Regions from separate parts of the Streptomyces sp. NBC_00377 genome, predicted to be linked through region 1. Evidence: riboswitches for the same ligand, from Rfam matches in the RefSeq annotation. Region 1 holds a riboswitch; the other holds the start of a gene.
The links. Region 1 has a riboswitch for glycine ahead of gcvP (aminomethyl-transferring glycine dehydrogenase). Riboswitches for the same ligand answer to the same signal wherever they lie in the genome.
Positions count from the first base shown of each region.

Region 2: linked by a shared signal. The riboswitch ahead of gcvT (glycine cleavage system aminomethyltransferase GcvT) and the one ahead of gcvP (aminomethyl-transferring glycine dehydrogenase) in region 1 are both predicted to bind glycine.

Region 1 covers NZ_CP107958.1:7,649,088-7,652,286, reverse strand. The annotation lists gene gcvP (aminomethyl-transferring glycine dehydrogenase) at 1-1,894, opposite strand, end outside; glycine riboswitch at 2,077-2,173, opposite strand; gene OHS71_RS33995 (PRC-barrel domain-containing protein) at 2,286-2,657, shown strand; gene OHS71_RS33990 (nucleotidyltransferase domain-containing protein) at 2,663-3,124, opposite strand.
Region 2 covers NZ_CP107958.1:2,984,492-2,987,690, reverse strand. The annotation lists gene glyA (serine hydroxymethyltransferase) at 1-201, opposite strand, end outside; gene gcvH (glycine cleavage system protein GcvH) at 216-593, opposite strand; gene gcvT (glycine cleavage system aminomethyltransferase GcvT) at 712-1,869, opposite strand; glycine riboswitch at 1,951-2,068, opposite strand; glycine riboswitch at 2,069-2,168, opposite strand; gene OHS71_RS13370 (AAA family ATPase) at 2,339-3,028, shown strand; gene OHS71_RS13365 (enhanced serine sensitivity protein SseB) at 3,107-3,199, shown strand, end outside.

The DNA.
Region 1 (3,199 bases):
CGATCTCACCGTCCCCCGCGGTCTTCACGACGACGACCTTCATGCCCGCCATCACGGCACTTGCGGCGTTCGTGCCGTGCGCGGAGGACGGGATGAGACACACGGTCCGCTGCTCGTCCCCGTTGCCCCGGTGGTACCCGCGGACGGCGAGCAGCCCGGCCAGCTCCCCCTGCGACCCGGCGTTCGGCTGGAGCGACACCTTGTCGTACCCGGTGACCTCGGCGAGCCGCTCCTCCAGCTCCCGGATGAGCGTCAGGTAGCCCTCGGCCTGCTCGGCCGGCGCGAAGGGGTGCAGCTGCCCGAACTCGGGCCAGGTGACCGGCTCCATCTCGGTGGTCGCGTTGAGCTTCATGGTGCAGGAGCCCAGCGGGATCATGCCCCGGTCGAGCGCGTAGTCCCGGTCGGCGAGCCTGCGCAGATAGCGGAGCATCGCGGTCTCGGACCGGTACTGGTGGAAGACCGGGTGCGTGAGGATCTCGTCGGACCGCAGCAGATCCCCGGGCAGGGCGTCCTCGGTCGCCTCGTCGAGCGACTCGATGTCGCCGTCCACCCCGAAGGCGGCCCAGACGGCGGCCACCTGGGCCCGCGCGGTCGTCTCGTCGCAGGCGATCGACACATGGTCGGCGTCGACGAGGTGCAGGTTGACCCCGCGCTCCCGCGCGGCGGCGACGACCTCTGCGGCCCTCGCGGGCACCCGCACGGTCAGTGTGTCGAAGTACGACCCGTGCACGGTTGCGACGCCGCCGGCCTCGAGCCCGGCGGCGAGGACCGAGGCGTACCGGTGCGTACGGCGGGCGATCGCCCGCAGCCCGTCGGGGCCGTGGTAGACGGCGTACATACCCGCCATGACCGCCAGCAGCACCTGCGCCGTGCAGATGTTGCTGGTGGCCTTCTCGCGCCGGATGTGCTGCTCACGCGTCTGCAGCGCGAGCCGGTAGGCCCGGTGCCCGTCGGCGTCCACGGACACGCCCACCAGGCGCCCGGGCAGGCTGCGCGCGAACTGCTCGCGGACGGCCAGGTAACCGGCGTGCGGCCCGCCGAAGCCCATCGGCACCCCGAACCGCTGCGTCGTACCGACCGCGATGTCCGCGCCCAGCTCACCCGGCGACTTCAGCAGCGTCAGCGCCAGCAGATCAGCGGCGACGGTGACGAGCGCGCCGAGCCCGTGCGCCTGGTCGACGATCGCCCTGAGATCGCGTACGGCACCGGAGGCGCCGGGGTACTGGACGAGCACACCGTTGATCTCCCGCGCGGCGATCTCCGCCGGGATCCCGTCGCTCAGGTCGGCGACCACGACCTCCACGCCCGTCGGCTCGGCGCGGGTCCGGATCACGGCGATGGTCTGCGGCAGCGCGTCCGCGTCGATGAGGAAGAGGCCCTTCTTGTTCTTCCCCATGCGCCGGGACAGCGCCATCGCCTCGGCGGCGGCCGTGCCCTCGTCGAGCAGCGAAGCCCCGGAGGTCGGCAGGCCGGTGAGGTCGGCGACCATGGTCTGGAAGTTCAGCAGCGCCTCGAGCCGGCCCTGGGAAATCTCCGGCTGGTACGGCGTGTAGGCCGTGTACCAGGCGGGGTTCTCCATGACGTTGCGCAGGATGACGGGCGGCGTGAACGTCCCGTGGTAGCCGAGTCCGATCATCGAGTCGAGGACCTGGTTGCGGTCCGCCAGCGAGCGCAGCTCGGCCAGCACCTCGGCTTCGGTCCTGGCGCCCGGCAGGTCCAGTGCGTCGGCGTTCTTGATGACATCCGGTACCGCGGCGGCCGTCAGCTCGTCGAGCGAGCCGTAGCCGACCTGCGCCAGCATCTTGGCCCGCGCCTCGTGGTCGGGCCCGATGTGCCGCTGTTCGAAGGGGATTCCCTGCTCGAGCTCGGCGAGCGGAATGCGATGGGGGGTCATTACGGAGGCCTCCTGGTCTGACACGACCTTCGAGGGTCACCACGGTGGGTACCCGGACGGCCTCCCCCTCTGTCATCTCAACCTGAGAGCTTCACCGGCCGCCCGAGAGCGTCCGGCTTTCACCGTCGGTGAGGGCGGGAGCCGTCGACGCCGTCGGCACCTGCCCTGCTTTCCAGAGTGACCTCGTCCGTGCGGTACGTGAGCCTGAGAGATTCCGGGGAGGATTTGCTCCTTCGGCGCCCTCCGATGATGTTCGGAGGACTCTCCCGCGCGGTGTCAGCAGCCGTTGTCAGACTACCAGCGGGGTCAATGAAGCTCGCTCGAGTGGCCGCTCGTCTCATTGTGCTCTTTTGTAGTGCTTACGGATGAGTCGCGATCAAGTGGAGGGCCCGTGCAGACCGACATCGATCCGCGCAACCTGATCGGCCGCAAGGCGTTCGACCGCACCGGCACCAAGATCGGCACCGTCGACGAGGTCTACCTCGACGACGCCACCGGCGTACCCGAATGGGCGGCCATACGCACCGGTCTGTTCTCCCGCGACGCCTTCGTCCCCCTGGAGCCCAGCCGACTGGTCGAGGGCACCCTGCACATCCCCTTCGACCGGGCCCTGATCAAGGACGCTCCCGATTTCGGCGTGGGCCGCCACCTCTCCCCGGAGCAGGAACTCCAGCTCTACCACCACTACGGTCTGGACACCGGTGCCCCTCCCCCGCTCCCCGATCGCGACTTCGGCCGGCTGGCCGGCACCGACGAGAGCTGACCTCCTCAGGCACAGGCCCGTACCAGCGCTCCGAGGAGCCCCGCGGGGTCGTACAGCGGCCGGGCTCCGTCCGTGACGACTCTTCGTGTGCCCGGGTCGAGAGGATCGGTCCGCGCCCAGTCGGAGGAACCGATACCCATCTCGATCTCCAGTCCGGAGGCGGTGACATGCCGCCACTCCGTGACGGCTCCCCATCCCCTGACCCGAAGCACCTCCCCCAAGGCCAGTTCGCGCAGCCATCCGTCGTCCTCGGCATACCGGGCAGGGGCCGTCGACAGCACCACGAGATCCACGTCCGAGTCGGGTCGCGCCGCCTCCCGCGCCCAGGACCCGACGAGAAGTACCCCCACCACATCGCTCCGGTTCGCGGCCCACCGAGTGACCCGGTCCATCACCCGTCGCGTCTCGGCGCCACGCTCCGGCGACACCTCTGCCGGGCCCGCGAACTCGTCTTCACGCAGTTCCATACCGCTCCTCGACCGTCACCGCCACGTCCCCTCACGCGACACCGCCACCATCCGGCTCACCCCACACCTCGAACC
Region 2 (3,199 bases), 4.7 Mb from region 1:
GCCGCCGTAGTAGCGGCGGCCCGGGTAGCCCTCGGCGTACTTGTTGGTCAGGACCGAGCCCTGCGCCTCCATCACCGCGAGCGGAGCGAAGTTCTCCGAGGCGATCATCTCGAGCGTGGACTGCTGGCGGTTCAGCTCGGCGTCGACCGCGGCGGCGATCTCCGGGTCGAGCTCGTGCAGGGGCGTGTTCAGTACGGACATGCGTCTACGACTCCTCAGCCGGCGGTGAAGGCGGTGTACTCGTCGGCGCTGAGCAGATCGTCCTGCTCGCCCGCGGCGCGTACCTTGAACAGCCATCCGCCCTCGAAGGGGGCGGAGTTCACCAGCGCCGGGTCGTCGACGACGTCCTGGTTGACCTCGACGATCTCGCCCGTCACCGGTGCGTACAGCTCACTGACCGACTTGGTCGACTCCAGCTCGCCGCAGGTCTCGCCCGCGGTCACCGTGTCACCGACCTCCGGGAGCTGGACGAAGACCACGTCGCCGAGCGCGTTGGCCGCGTGCTCCGTGATGCCGACCGTCGAGACGCCGTCCTCGGCGACCGACAGCCACTCGTGCTCCTTGCTGTAGCGCAGCTGCTGGGGGTTGCTCATGGCCTGAATTCTCCTGTACGCGGGGGAGTGCTGGTGAATGGGGACCTGCTGGGAGCGCGCGTGAACAGCGGAACTGTGCGCAGGGTCACGCGCGGGTGGGCGTCGACGCGCCCAGTGTCTACTTGCGGCGCTTGTAGAACGGCAGCGCCACGACCTCGTACGGCTCGTGGCTGCCCCGGATGTCCACGCCGACGCCCGCGGTCCCCGGCGCCGCGTGGGCGGCGTCGACGTACGCCATCGCGATCGGCTTGCCGAGGGTCGGGGAGGGGGCGCCGGAGGTGACCTCGCCGATCACCTCGCCGCCTGCGACGACCGCGTACCCGGCGCGCGGGACCCGGCGGCCCTCGGCGACCAGGCCGACGAGGACGCGCGGGGGCAGGGCGGCGGCCCGGTCGGCGGCCGCCTCCAGCGCCGTACGCCCGACGAAGTCGCCGTCCTTGTCGAACTTCACGACCCGGCCGAGGCCCGCGTCGAAGGGGGTGAGGGAGGTGCTCAGCTCGTGCCCGTACAGCGGCATGCCGGCCTCCAGGCGCAGGGTGTCCCGGCAGGACAGGCCGCAGGGGACCAGGCCGACGCCCTCGCCGGCCTTCGTCAGCGCCTGCCACAGTTCGACGGCGTGCTCCGGCCGCACGAACAGCTCGAAGCCGTCCTCGCCGGTGTACCCGGTGCGCGCGATGAGCGCGGGCACGCCGGCGACGGTGCCGGGCAGACCGGCGTAGTACTTCAGGCCGTCGAGGTCGGCGTCCGTGACGGCCGCGAGGATGCCGGGGGACTCGGGGCCCTGCACGGCGATCAGCGCGTAGGCGTCACGGTCGTCGCGGACCTCGGCGTCGAAGCCCGCGGACCGCTCCACGAGGGCGTCCAGCACGACCTGCGCGTTGGAGGCGTTGGCCACCACCAGGTACTGCGCGGACCCGGCCTCGGTCTCGGCCAGCCGGTAGACGATCAGGTCGTCCAGGATGCCGCCGTCCGCCCGGCAGATCATCGTGTAGCGGGCGCGGCCGGGCTTGACCGCCCCGATGTTCCCCACCAGGGCGAAGTCGAGAAGGGCGGCGGCCTGCGGGCCGGTGACGGTGATCTCGCCCATGTGGGAGAGATCGAAAAGCCCGGCGCGGGTGCGGACGGCTTGGTGCTCGTCGCGCTCGGAGCCGTAACGCAGCGGCATGTCCCAGCCGGCGAAGTCGGTCATCGTCGCGCCGAGCGCACGGTGCACGGCGTCGAGGGCGGTGTGGCGCTGCTCGGCGCGCTGGACGGAATCGGGGTCGGTGCTGCTCATCGGGCGTTCGTCTCCCAAGGCGACGGGATCCCCCCGTGCGAGCGAAGCGGGGCGCGCGGGCACAGGGAAGGGCGAGGTCGTTCCTCCCCATCTGTCATCGGAACCTGAGAGGTTCGCCATGACGGTCCGCGACGGGATCGCCCATGACTTGCACCTTGGGTGGAGCCACTGGAGTCAGCGGCCCGCTTTTCAGATGTGCCTCGCCCGCGCGGTAACGGGGCCTGAGAGATTCAAGGGAGGGACTTGCTCCTTCGGCGCCCCAGCGAAGCTGCTGCTGAGAACTCTCCCGCGCGGATTCAAACGGCCGGTATGCAGTTGGCGCGGCCATCATTGCACGGCTCGCCCCGATCCCGGCAGGCCGCATCTGTAACCGGCCTGTGTCGAGACGCGCACCAAAACGCCGGGCACGGCGCATTACCTTCTCTTTACGCTCGATGGGGAAGGGGTTACCCGACCCCAGGGGAGGACGATCACGGTGAACAGGACGAGCACGGCGAGGTCCACCGCATTCGCGACCGGTTCGGGGATCGCGCTGCCGGCACAGCCCGGCGCCCCGGCCCGGGAGGCGTCCGGCGCGCAGCAGGCGCCCGTCGTCCGCGACCTGCGCGAGCGGGCCGGCCGCAGCCCGCACGGCCTGGTCTTCGGTCCCCGGGACCTGGTCGTCGTGACCGGTCTGCCCGGCAGCGGCAAGTCCACGCTCATGCGGCGGACGGTCCGGGGCCTGCGCGTCGACTCCCAGGACACCAGGGACCGCTGGGACGCCCGCGCCCCGCGCTTCCTGCCCTACGGCCTCTACCGCCCCCTCGTCCGCCTCGCCCACTACGCGGGACTGCGCCGCGCCCTGCGCAGCGGTGAGGGAGTCGTCGTGCACGACTGCGGCACCCAGACCTGGGTGCGGGACTGGCTGGGCCGCGAGGCCCGCCGCCGCGGCGGCACCCTGCATCTGCTGCTGCTCGACGTGGGTACGGACACGGCGCTGGAAGGACAGCGCGAGCGCGGTCGGGGCGTCTCCCGGTACGCGTTCCTGCGCCACCGCCACGCCGCCGCCCGGCTGGTGCGCGCGGTGGAGAAGGGACGGCTGCCCGCGGGCTGCGGCTCGGCCGTGCTGCTGGACCGCGAAGCGGCCGACGTGCTGCGCCGCATCGGATTCACCGGCTGAGGGCTCGGGTGCCGCCCCCGGCACCCGCTAGCCTTTCAGCCACACCAGAGTGAGCGGTTCTCAGCAGGCGGTAGGCAGATGGATTTCCCCCCGACGGACTTCCCGGCGGACTTCTCCGCGGACTTTCCGGCGCAGGCGCACCACCATCCGCACGGCGGGTGGCCCGGCAAC